4 regions of the Enterobacter sp. DVT3837 genome follow, and region 2 is predicted to be linked to each of the others. Evidence: predicted binding sites of a transcription regulator. Region 2 holds the regulator's gene; each other region holds the start of a gene.
The links. Region 2 encodes CRP, which controls carbon source genes, mostly activating them, when cyclic AMP is high. Its sites were predicted from a motif close to ATGTGANNNNNNTCACAT; they were not measured.
Positions count from the first base shown of each region.

Region 1 (3,094 bases), on a different contig from region 2:
CCATAAGCCCTTCAGCAGACATTTTCTGGCGTTCTGCATCAGCTGAAAAATCAATTTGCGGACCGTCGGCAGCCATAGCGGCTTTTGCCTGAGCCTCGGCAAGCGTAATGCGCTGGCGGGCAATTTGCATATCCGGGGCGTCATTCAGCGCTTTGGCAATCAGCGAATTAAGCTCAGGATCGTTATAGTCTTTCCACCACTCATTTTTCGGCCATGCTGAAGGATGGAGTGTTGTGTTAACCGACGCTGTTACTGATTGCGTATTCAGGGGAGATACCGTGGTATGTTCCGGCGCGCAGGCCACCAGAATAAAAGCAAGGGGGAGACTCAGAGATAAAATAAGAGAACGTTTCATTACGCCACACACTCAAAAAATAAAGGCGAAAATTACGCTTAATGCTGTTTATTTTTTTAGGAATGCGTGGCAATGGGGACATTGTTAAACATTTACATAATTGGAAAAATATTCACTAAATGAATTAATTATATATTCATATTTATTATTTTGATTGAATAACCCGCGCAATATCACCAGACGTTTGTAGTGTGCGGATCTCCTGAAACAGCCCCAACGCCTCGCTATATTCTTTGCGCAAATAACTCAGCCACTGTTTAATGCGCGCGACATGATATAGCCCGGTGTCACCCTGTTTTTCCAGACGACTGTATTTTTGCAGCAGCGTGACGACGTCTGCCCACGGCATTCGCGGTTCGTTATATTTTACCACCCGGCTGAGGTTAGGTACGTTAAGCGCGCCGCGGCCGATCATCACCGCATTGCAGCCTGTCTCTTTCAGACATGCCTGCGCGCTCTCGTAATCCCAGATTTCACCGTTGGCGATAACAGGAATAGTCAGCCTTTTACGGATCTCACCGATCGCCTGCCAGTTAATACGCTCGGCTTTGTAGCCATCTTCTTTGGTGCGACCATGCACCACCAGCTCCGTGGCACCGGCCTGCTGTACAGCATCGGCAATTTCAAACTGCCTGGAGTCGCTGTCCCAGCCCAGACGCACCTTTACCGTCACCGGCAAATGCGCAGGAACAGCTTCACGCATCGCCTTCGCACCGCGGTAAATGAGTTCTGGATCTTTCAGCAGTGTCGCCCCACCGCCGCTGCCGTTCACCAGCTTCGACGGACAGCCGCAGTTGAGATCCACCCCGTAAGAGCCCAGCTCAACCGCGCGGGCGGCGTTTTCCGCCAGCCATTCGGGGTACTGGCCGAGCAGCTGAATACGTACCAGCGTGCCGGAGGAGGTACGGCTCTGGTTGTGCAGCTCGGGGCAAAGTCGGTAGAAGGATTTTACTGGCAACAACATATCGACCACGCGCAGAAACTCCGTCACGCAGAGATCGTAGTCGTTCACCTCGGTCAGAAGCTCGCGCACGAGAGAGTCGAGCACGCCTTCCATTGGGGCCAGTAAAACACGCATATCAGTACCTGTGAAAAAAGACGCGCTATAGTATCTGCTCTGTATGTATGTGGAAAGCCCGACGTTCCATTCTGGAATGTCTGGTATGCTCAAAATTCATGATGTGATCCATGGCACATTTTCAGGTTTAATTGTATGATGAATGCGTTTCAGCAAGGACTTTCTCCATGAGCAAATCATTGAACATTATCTGGCAATATCTGCGTGCATTCGTCCTGATTTATGCCTGCCTGTATGCCGGGATTTTCATCGCGTCGCTGCTGCCCATCACGATCCCCGGTAGCATTATCGGTATGCTAATCCTGTTTGTATTACTGGCGTTGCAAATTCTACCCGCTAAGTGGGTCAACCCTGGCTGCTTCGTCCTTATTCGCTATATGGCGCTGCTTTTCGTGCCTATCGGCGTCGGGGTCATGCAGTATTTTGATTTGCTTAAAGCCCAGTTCGGCCCGATCGTTGTCTCCTGTGCGGTCAGTACGCTGGTGGTTTTCCTGGTCGTGAGCTGGAGCTCTCATCTGGTGCATGGCGAACGTAAAGTTGTCGGGGAGAAAACAAAAAAATGATAGCCAATATCTGGTGGTCGCTACCGTTAACGCTGGTGGTGTTCTTCGCCGCACGCAAACTTGCCGCACGTTTCAAAATGCCGCTGTTGAATCCACTGCTGGTGGCCATGGTGGTGATCATTCCATTCCTGCTTCTCACCGGCATTCCTTACGAACGCTATTTTGCCGGCAGCAAAATTTTGAATGATTTGCTACAGCCCGCCGTTGTGGCGCTCGCCTTTCCTTTATATGAGCAACTTCACCAGATCCGCGCTCGCTGGAAGTCCATCATTACGATCTGCTTTGTGGGCAGTCTGGTGGCAATGATCACCGGGACGTCGGTAGCGCTGCTGATGGGAGCGTCTCCACAAATTGCAGCCTCTATCCTGCCAAAATCCGTCACCACGCCAATTGCGATGGCGGTTGGCGGTAGCCTTGGAGGGATTCCAGCCATCAGCGCCATGTGTGTGATTTTCGTTGGTATTTTGGGTGCTGTGTTTGGACATACTCTGCTCAATGGCATGCGCATTCATACCAAAGCTGCGCGGGGCCTGGCAATGGGGACAGCATCGCACGCACTGGGGACAGCACGCTGTGCAGAACTGGATTATCAGGAAGGGGCGTTTAGCTCACTGGCACTGGTCATTTGCGGGATCATCACCTCCCTGCTGGCCCCGTTCATTTTCCCGCTGATTCTGGCGGTAATGGGCTAAAATTTGCGATGCGTCGCGCAAATTTCATTTTGATTTCATAAGTTGCATACATATTGAGAACTGGATCACATATAAAGCCCCATCGGCTCCGTAAACTACCGATCCATTAACCTTTATGAGGCAAACGCAATGCATCCACGTTTTCAAGCTGCTTTCGCCCAGCTTGCCGAGAATTTGCAAACCGCTCTGACCCCGATTCTGGCGGATGAGCATTTCCCCGCCCTGCTGACGGCGGAGCAGGTCACGATGCTGAAACAGGCAACGGGGCTGGACGAAGACGCGCTGGCTTTTGCTCTGCTGCCGCTGGCTGCCGCCTGTGCACGTGCTGACCTCTCCCACTTCAACGTCGGGGCCATTGCACGCGGCATCAGCGGGACATGGTATTTCGGCGGAAATATGGAGTTTC
Region 1 covers NZ_JBWDLA010000002.1:62,413-65,506, reverse strand. Annotated here, with positions in the region: gene mdtQ (multidrug resistance outer membrane protein MdtQ) at 1-355, opposite strand, end outside; gene dusC (tRNA dihydrouridine(16) synthase DusC) at 501-1,433, opposite strand; gene AC0XWG_RS15215 (CidA/LrgA family protein) at 1,601-1,996, shown strand; gene AC0XWG_RS15210 (CidB/LrgB family autolysis modulator) at 1,993-2,688, shown strand; gene cdd (cytidine deaminase) at 2,818-3,094, shown strand, end outside.
Region 1: a site for CRP is predicted at 1,535-1,552, ahead of AC0XWG_RS15215 (CidA/LrgA family protein). Genes of this name have one in related genera too.

Region 2 (3,094 bases):
CTCACCAGCGTAATTATCAGCATTCCCGCCAGGGTATAACCTTCCGGCACGTGAAAGTGCAGCGTGACGCCCGCAATAATCAGCCCGGCCATAGTTCCCCCCGCCCGGTGCAGAATACGCACGCGCGTGGCGCCATAGCCGTTCTGGGTGACAAACAGCACGGTCATTAAGATCCAGTAGGGTTTAGGTAGATGCAGCGCCATGCCCATCAGGCTGGCGGTACTGAGCATGACGCTAATCCGTGCGGCGTTGCGCAGAGCGGACGATTTAAGAGACAGATAGCTTCTGAGCGCCGGCAATAACGGCAGACGTTTTTGTTTATCCGCCATGAGATCGCGGGGATAAAGCGGGCGTTGGGTGCGCAACACGCGGGCGATACGGCTGAAATGCCAGGCGGCAAACTGGCCCACCGGGTTGTCCTCATGCTGGCGGGCGATTTTCTCCAGCGTGCCGAGTTGTTTGTCCATGTTAAAACGCGTGGGATAGCGGTGATATAAAATGTCATCAGCCAGCACCCGCAGACGCGCAGAGACGGTTTGCGCATTCCAGCGGATCACCGCTTCGGCATGGCTGCGCTCGACCAGCTTTTGCACCTCCTGAGGATGATGCAGGCTCACGGAGATATGTTCTTGCAGATCCAGCCCCACCTGGAAGATACGCAGCAGCCGTTTGTATTCGTGATTCTTGTTGGCGGCGAGCATGTGTAGTTGCTGATAACACTGGCTTATCAGATCCACCACCTTTTGCTGGCGCGTCAGCAGCGGCGGTAACGATTTTTCCGGATCGGTATGCTGGGTGAGCAGGGTGTATTTGGCCTCGCAGTAATCCGCAAGTTGCACATAGAGCAGGCTCAATGATTCACGCAGGGGCTGTTCCCGCCACAGCCAGAACCAGAACCAGTTAAACAGCCCATACCACAGCGTACCCAGGGCGTAGATCAGTAGCGGCTCCCACACCGGCATGTTACCCGCGAGGCTCAGCGTGAAGATGGCCGCTATCAGTGAGGCGGGAAGCAGGCGCGCATGAAGGGAACTGATTTCAGCGGTGACGCCGAGCGTCATCGCCAGCACGGTCAGGATTAACGGCAGCGGAATATCGCGGGCGAGTAAGAGCTGCACGGCGAGGCTACAGCCAGCAAACAGCGAGCCGCCAATAATCAGACGTTTAAAAAAGCGCTTATGCGGTGTGTCCAGGCCAGCAATGTTGCAGCAGGCGGGCACGAGAGAAAACAGCAGACCTTGCTGAAGATGTCCGAGGATCAGACCGATGGCCACAGGAAGACACAACACCAGCGTTTGTCGCAGTGCATAGTTAACTTCCGGGTGATAAATCAGCCTGCGCCACATGGGGAAGAGAGACAAAAACGGCGTGACACCTTGCGATGGCACGCCGTTTGAGTGGAATTAACGCGTTCCGTAGACCACGATGGTTTTACCGTGGGCGGAGATCAGGTTCTGATCTTCCAGCATTTTCAGAATACGGCCCACTGTTTCACGGGAGCAGCCGACGATCTGGCCGATCTCCTGACGGGTAATTTTAATCTGCATGCCGTCAGGGTGGGTCATCGCATCGGGTTGTTTTGCCAGGTTAAGCAGAGTCTGCGCGATACGACCGGTAACGTCCAGGAAGGCGAGGTTACCCACTTTCTCAGATGTAACCTGCAGACGGCGAGCCATCTGGGAAGAAAGACGCATCAGGATATCAGGGTTAACCTGAATCAACTGACGGAATTTCTTGTAAGAAATTTCAGCCACTTCACATGCTGTCTTTGCACGAACCCAGGCACTACGTTCCTGGCCTTCTTCAAACAGGCCCAGTTCACCGATGAAATCGCCCTGGTTCAGATAAGAAAGGATCATCTCTTTCCCTTCTTCATCTTTGATCAGCACTGCCACCGAGCCTTTTACGATGTAATACAACGTTTCCGCTTTTTCACCCTGGTGAATCAGCGTGCTCTTCGATGGGTACTTATGAATGTGGCAATGAGACAAGAACCATTCGAGAGTCGGGTCTGTTTGCGGTTTGCCAAGCACCATGCGCTGTTATCCTCTGTTATAAGCTGTCACCAGAGTCATCAGATGCATCCGGACTCTGGGGTTGCAATCGAATTCTTACCCATACCCTGGGAAGTCGGCTATCGTAACGTTTCGCAGCCAGTAAAGTTTGATGTCCTCTGCATACATGTGTAACGTCAATGTATTACTGTAGCATCCTGAGTGTTTTAGCATAGCTTTCGCCGCGTGTCTCCTGGTGTCTCGCTTCAGCATGATGCAGGTCGCCTTCCATTGCGAGAAATGTAACGCACGCGTAATCTGTCACCAAAAATGCAACGTTGGAGTTAATGAATATGCAAGCGCGCGTGAAATGGGTTGAAGGTTTAACGTTCCTGGGCGAGTCCGCTTCAGGGCACCAGGTTTTGATGGATGGTAACTCCGGCGATAAAGCACCAAGCCCGATGGAGATGGTATTGATGGCTGCCGGTGGATGCAGCGCGATTGATGTGGTCTCGATTCTGCAAAAAGGCCGTCATGATGTAACGGATTGCGAAGTTAAACTCACATCGGAACGTCGTGAAGAGGCGCCACGCCTGTTCACCCATATTAACCTGCACTTTGTGGTCACCGGTAAAGACCTGAAAGACGCGGCCGTTTCACGCGCGGTGGACTTGTCTGCGGAGAAATACTGCTCTGTGGCGTTAATGCTGGAGAAAGCGGTAAAAATTACACATTCGTATGAAGTGATCGAGGCGTGATTGATGGGGCATCGTGCGTGTTGATGCCCTCACCCTAACCCTCTCCCACCGGGAGAGGGAATATGATCACGCGATCTGCTTCCCTTCCATCAACCGCTGTACCAGCGGCGTCATGATGAGCTCCATCGCCAACCCCATTTTTCCGCCCGGCACCACTAATGTATTCATGTGCGAAATAAACGAGCCCTGCAGCATGGCCAGCAGCCAGGGGTAATCAATGCCTTCGAGGTTGCGGAAATGGATCACCACAAAGCTCTCATCCAGCGACGGGATGCTTTTGGCCGCGAATGGGTTGGAGGTATCGACTGTCGGTACTCGCTGGAAGTTAATATGGGTACGGGA
Region 2 covers NZ_JBWDLA010000001.1:1,886,548-1,889,641, forward strand. Annotated here, with positions in the region: gene AC0XWG_RS09145 (YccS/YhfK family putative transporter) at 1-1,346, opposite strand, end outside; gene crp (cAMP-activated global transcriptional regulator CRP) at 1,404-2,036, opposite strand; gene AC0XWG_RS09155 (OsmC family protein) at 2,348-2,752, shown strand; gene AC0XWG_RS09160 (phosphoribulokinase) at 2,819-3,094, opposite strand, start outside.

Region 3 (3,094 bases), on a different contig from region 2:
TTAGCATATCATGCTGCTCATCATAGATTGAGTGCTTAAGAGTTCTCCTAAATACAATATATCTCCTCTCAACGCCCCTTTTTTGATCCTTTATCTTATTGGCGAAGCCTTGTCTCCATTGCAAAATTGTTACCAATAGCAACAAAGGAGGAAGTCCCGTGAATAAATCAATGTTGGCGGGTATAGGGATTGGCGTCGCGGCTGCGTTAGGTGTGGCTGCCGTTGCCAGTCTCAACGTATTAGATCGCGGCCCGCAGTATGCACAGGTGGTTTCTGCTACACCGATTAAAGAAACCGTGAAAACCCCTCGTCAGGAGTGCCGCAACGTCTCCGTGACGCACCGTCGTCCGGTACAGGATGAAAACCGCATTGCCGGTTCTGTTCTGGGTGCGGTAGCGGGGGGCGTGATTGGTCACCAGTTTGGTGGTGGTCGGGGTAAAGATGTGGCGACCGTGGTCGGCGCGCTGGGCGGCGGCTATGCCGGTAACCAGGTGCAAGGCGCGATGCAGGATAATGATACCTACACTACGACTCAGCAACGCTGTAAAACCGTCTATGACAAGTCGGAAAAAATGCTGGGTTATGACGTGACGTACAAAATTGGCGATCAGCAGGGCAAAATCCGCATGGATAAAGATCCTGGCACACAAATTCCACTGGATGGAAATGGTCAGCTGGTTCTGAATAACAAAGTGTAAAAAAGATGTTCTCTGAATTTAGCTCCTCATGCGCTCAGGCTGAGGAGCTTTTTTTTTGCTTCAGATTTTGAGTAGTTCAGGCCACAGTCGTAGGGTGGTGTCGGTAATACTCTGCAGTTTTTCCAGCGTTGCGCCTTCACGTGCGCTTATCGACATCCCCTGCAAAATACAGCTCAGGTATTGCGCCAGTATCTGTGGATTGCAATGCGCGGGAATTTCACCACGCTGCTGACGCTGTGCCAGAAACGCACTTAGCGTCTCCTCCTGCATGGCATGACGCGACTTCACCGTTTTAGCGATCTCTTTAGAGGACGCCGCAAGGGTGGCAGAGGTGTTAATCATAAAGCAGCCCGCAGGCGTATCTTTACTGGTGAAGCAAGTGGCGACGGTAGTGAAAAAGTCCCGTAGCGCCTGTTCAACGCTTTTCTCTTCACAAAAAAGTTGGGCTTCGTGCTTCGCTGCAAAGCGCGAAATGTATCTGTCCAGCACTGCCCTGAACAGCCCCTCTTTATTGGTAAATTCGGCATACAGCGTCGGCGCTTTGGCTCCGGTAGCTTCTACCAGATCGGAGAGCGAAGTAGCTTCATACCCATGTTGCCAGAAGAGAGTCATGGCCTTATCAAGCGCTGCATCCCTGTCAAACACTTTTGGTCGGCCACGGCTTTTCTTCGCACAACTCGTGACATCGGTTGTCATTTGCCGTTGGTCCTCTGTTGGTTTGGTGAATGACCATTATAAAAATAAACGCAACCCACCACCAGTGCAGAATGCTTAAAAATAAATTAATCATATGCGTATGAAAAATAACGACTTTAAAAATAAGTTAATGCTCGTTATAAAATTATGTTGACGCGTGACCTGGATCACACTTATCATTTACCTATCGATCGTTAACTAAATGATTAACGACCTCCAAATTCATCTGCTAAAGGTAAACATCATGAAAAACGTAAAAACCCTCATCGCTGCCGCAGTCCTGAGTTCACTTTCATTCGCAAGCTTTGCAGCTGTACAGGTGCAATCCACCCCTGTAGATCAGCATAAAGTTGGCACTATCTCTGCGTCTGCCGGTACTAACCTGGGCTCCCTGGAAGATCAGCTGGCGCAAAAAGCACAAGAGATGGGTGCAAAATCTTACCGCATCACCTCTGTTACCGGTCCTAACACGCTGCACGGCACTGCTGTTATCTACAAATAAGCCCGGCTGAACCCTCATTTATGCCACTGCAATAAAAAAACGCCCTGCATGAGCAGGGCGTTTTTCTTATCTGTGCGTTTACATCGCCTGTGAAGCGACGTTGTGATGTCGGGTGACATCGGTTGGCATTCCCGACCGGGCCTCCATTGCGCGCTCCATGACTACGCCATCGGTGCTGGTATTCGTTTTAAAACTTACCATTGCGGCATTCAGGTTAATGGGCAATGTCTGCGGGTCATCGCCGATGTTTTTCGATAATGGCTGGTGAACTTCTACCAGTCGCACGCCACCCGGCTCTTCCGAGACTTTAATCGGCGTATTGATAATATTCACCTTGGTTCCCGGTGTGATGACGTTGAAAAGCGTCTTGATATCGTCATCACGCAGACGAATACAGCCGGAGCTGACGCGCATGCCGATGCCAAAGTCTGCATTCGTTCCATGCAACAGATAGACACCACCGTAAGCCGCCAGGCGAATCGCGTGGTGACCCATTGGGTTGTCAGGTCCTGCCGGGACAACAACCGGAAGGTCGATGCCCTGTGCTTTATAACGGGCACGAATATTAGCCGTGGGTGTCCAGGTTGGGTTAGCGCGCTTATCTGATACTGTGGTAACCATCGTTGGCGTCAGGGTATCACCGCCCAACTGACCAATACCGATAGGGTAGACAGTAACTTCATTCTTACCCGGTGGGTAATAATAGAGACGTAATTCTGCCAGATTTATGACGATCCCCTCGCGCGGGGCGTCCGGCAGGATTGTTTGCAACGGGATGGTGAGTACGCTGCCCGCACGCGGTACATAAGGGTCCACGCCAGGGTTCGCCTGAAGAAGCGCCAGAAAACCGACGTTATATTTTTTGGCAATCGCTTCCAGCGAGCCACCATTGTTTTCAACCACATGAAAGCGGTTTTCCCCCACGACCTTGCTGCCCGGTGGTGGAAGTGGCCAGGTGTTTGCACGGGCAGGAAGCGCAACCGCGACGGTGGCTGCCAGCGCAAACAATGTTATCCAGCGAGTAAAACGCGAAGAGGTCATCATTACCATAATCCATATAAATATTAAGGTTATTGTTTTATAAGGCGTTAATGATAATTATGGCGAATGGGTGTGTCGGGAAGATCGGGTGAAGTGCAAAGTGTTTGTAAATTCTCCCCCCGCTAGAGGGGGAGAATGGGTTAAGCGATCGCGTTCT
Region 3 covers NZ_JBWDLA010000002.1:1,331,883-1,334,976, reverse strand. Annotated here, with positions in the region: gene AC0XWG_RS21405 (glycine zipper 2TM domain-containing protein) at 159-698, shown strand; gene AC0XWG_RS21400 (TetR/AcrR family transcriptional regulator) at 759-1,394, opposite strand; gene bhsA (multiple stress resistance protein BhsA) at 1,639-1,896, shown strand; gene ldtC (L,D-transpeptidase LdtC) at 1,975-2,940, opposite strand; gene mfd (transcription-repair coupling factor) at 3,078-3,094, opposite strand, start outside.
Region 3: a site for CRP is predicted at 1,550-1,567, ahead of bhsA (multiple stress resistance protein BhsA). Genes of this name have one in related genera too.

Region 4 (3,094 bases), 950 kb from region 2:
CATCGCCGAAGAGAATGGTGACATGGAGCGTGACTACGCCTACACCATTGGCCGTGCGCTCGGTGATTTGCAGTCTCCGGAGTGGGTGGGTAAAGAGTGTGCCGAACGCACGCTGTCACGCCTGTCACCGCGCAAACTCTCCACCATGAAAGCCCCGGTGATTTTTGCCAATGAAGTGGCGACCGGCCTGTTTGGTCACCTGGTCGGGGCAATTGCCGGTGGCTCTGTGTACCGTAAATCAACCTTCCTGCTCGACTCACTGGGCAAGCAGATCCTGCCGGAATGGCTGACCATCGAAGAACACCCGCATCTGCTGAAAGGACTGGCCTCCACACCGTTCGACAGCGAAGGCGTGCGCACGGAACGTCGCGACATCGTCAAAGACGGCGTGCTGACCCAGTGGCTGTTGACCAACTACTCCGCGCGCAAGCTGGGGCTGAAAAGCACCGGTCACGCGGGCGGTATCCATAACTGGCGTATCGCCGGACAGGGCCTCAACTTTGCGCAAATGCTCAAAGAGATGGGCACCGGTCTGGTGGTGACCGAACTGATGGGCCAGGGCGTAAGTGGTATTACCGGGGATTACTCTCGCGGTGCGGCGGGCTTCTGGGTGGAAAACGGCGAAATCCAGTATCCGGTAAGCGAAATTACCATCGCCGGAAACCTGAAAGATATGTGGCGCAATATTGTTACGGTCGGTAACGATATTGAAACACGTAGCAATATACAGTGTGGTTCTGTACTTCTGCCGGAAATGAAAATCGCCGGCCAGTAATACCCGTAAAGGCGTTTTAATAATAAAAAAGGAAGTGAGCAATGCGTAAACATCTGTTAGCGATCGTCGCGGCTTCAACGCTGGTTATTGGCTCTTCTGCGTTTGCTGCCGATCTTGAAGAAGACATGGGCACCCTCGGTCAAAACCTGAAGGTGGTGCAGAAAACCGACAATGCGGCGGAAATGAAAGACGCACTGACCAAAATGCGTGAAGCGGCGCTGGACGCCCAGAAAGCGACACCGCCGAAGCTGGAAAGCAAAGCGGCAGACAGCGCGGAAATGAAAGATTACCGCCACGGTTTTGATATCCTGGTCGGCCAGATTGACGGTGCGCTGAAGCTGGCGAACGAAGGTAAAGTGAAAGAGGCGAAGGCGGCGGCCGAGCAGTTCGTGACCACCCGCAATACCTACCACCAAAAATACCGCTAACAGAGACTGCATCTGACACAACAGCAAGGCGAGGGCGAAATGCCCTCGCTTTTTTTATGCGTCGTAATAAGTAAACCCTATCGCTGTCACATTTCTGCGACTCCCTTGCCAGATGTTTTCGTTTTCTTCCCTGCCGTTTTGCCAATGGATTGCGTGATATTCATCACGTAAATCCAGCGAATTGTCATTATTCACCGCATTTATGTGGCACAGATCACTGCTGCGGCTCGCCTTTCCACTTCGAAGTGGAAAACAACTCGCTACAAACATTTCCCACCCAACGTTAGTTTTATTCCAGAGCCATTAACGGGGTAAGACGAGTGATTAACGGAGCGGTAATGAACGACGTTGGGGATCAGGCGAAGCAAACAGAGCAGCTCGCTAACACCATGCTGCAGCAGGTTTATGACCTGCTGGCCCGGCACAACATCATCCCCAACGCAGTACAGGAACAGATGCTGACCTCCCACGTTCGCGCAATGGCGCACCGGTCGGTGACCGGCGAGCCGCTGCCGGAGGTTGAAGCGGAACTGTTTGACGAAATTTCACCGGATTCAATGCGGCTCGCCCGTGAAGTGGTCGCGCAGTTTGGCAATCTTCCTGATGAAGAAGCCTGGCTGCTCTCCGTTCACTTTGAAGTCGCAAAAGACAACCTTTAAGGAGCAATACATGGAACAGATTACAGTCGTGATTGGCGATCGCCTGGGTAAAGGTCAGAAAGTGGCTGCAGGTGTGGAAAAAGCCGGTGGACGCGCGGTTGTCGTACCGGGTATGGCGGCAGACATGAAGCTGGGCGACGTCATGAAAGCGGAAAACGCCACCTTCGGCATCTCCTTCTGCGGCAGCGGCGGCGCGGGTGCCATTACTGCACAAACCAAATATGGCTACAAGGCCAAATACGGTATGCGTTCAGTGGAAGAGGGCGTGACCGCTATCAACGAAGGCTGCAACGTGCTGGGCTTTGGCTTTATGGATAAAGAAGAGCTGGGCGAGCGTCTGGTACAGGCGTGGCAGAAGAAATACGGCGCATAAGCATGAAAGAACAATTCACGACCACGGTGAGAGTGAAGGGGAAAGGCGACGCCAAAGCGCGCGCCTTTGCCGATGCGCTCAACCACGTTCAGGCCGCGGTGATGAAAGCGTCACCGCATATCTTACTGCGTATTGAGCCACAGGATGTGCAGGTCGTTCAGGCGCAAGAAGCGGTGCGTAAAGAAGCGTTTCTGTTCTTCTTTTTGCGCCGGGAAAGACGGACCTACAGCGTGGAGCTGGATGTGACCGTCAACGTGACCGCCATCAATCTCGATCGGGTGGATTTCGTCACGCAACGCTGATTATTCATAAAAGGGCAGACTGATGTTCTTAATTATATTAATAAAATCGCTCATCATTGGCGGCCTGGTAGGCGTCGGTGTCGGAGCCGGGGCTGCACGCATGTTTCATGCGCCTACCACACAGGGTATGGGCGCGTTTCGTACGTTGGGAGAACTGAACTCCTGCGAAGGGGATCCGGCTTCTCACTTCTCCTTTGGGTTAGGCTTCTTCTTTAACGCCTGGGCCTCTTCCGTGGCCGCAGGTGCCTTCACACAGGACGTAGACCACCGCATCATCCCGAACTGGGGTGCTGCTGCACTGATGATCAAAAACCGCAACGTCGGCGAAACGCTGCATGATCCCCGCAAAATGGCGATTGCCTGCGGCATCATCGGCATGATTGTCGTCACCTTCCTTAACTTGACTGCCTCGTCTGTTCCGGCCGCACTGCAGGTCACCGCCGTGAAGGTACTGGTACCGGCGGCAAACCTGCTGGTGAATACCGTGATGCCGGTGATCTTCTGGCTGGCGGCCATCGACGCGGGCAAAAAGTCGGGCTTCTGGGCCACCATTTTCG
Region 4 covers NZ_JBWDLA010000001.1:935,905-938,998, reverse strand. Annotated here, with positions in the region: gene pmbA (metalloprotease PmbA) at 1-775, shown strand, start outside; gene cybC (cytochrome b562) at 817-1,203, shown strand; gene AC0XWG_RS04595 (glycine dehydrogenase) at 1,524-1,862, shown strand; gene AC0XWG_RS04590 (SFCGS family glycine-rich protein) at 1,873-2,235, shown strand; gene AC0XWG_RS04585 (DUF4312 family protein) at 2,238-2,537, shown strand; gene AC0XWG_RS04580 (DUF4311 domain-containing protein) at 2,560-3,094, shown strand, end outside.
Region 4: a site for CRP is predicted at 1,406-1,423, ahead of AC0XWG_RS04595 (glycine dehydrogenase). Genes of this name have one in related genera too.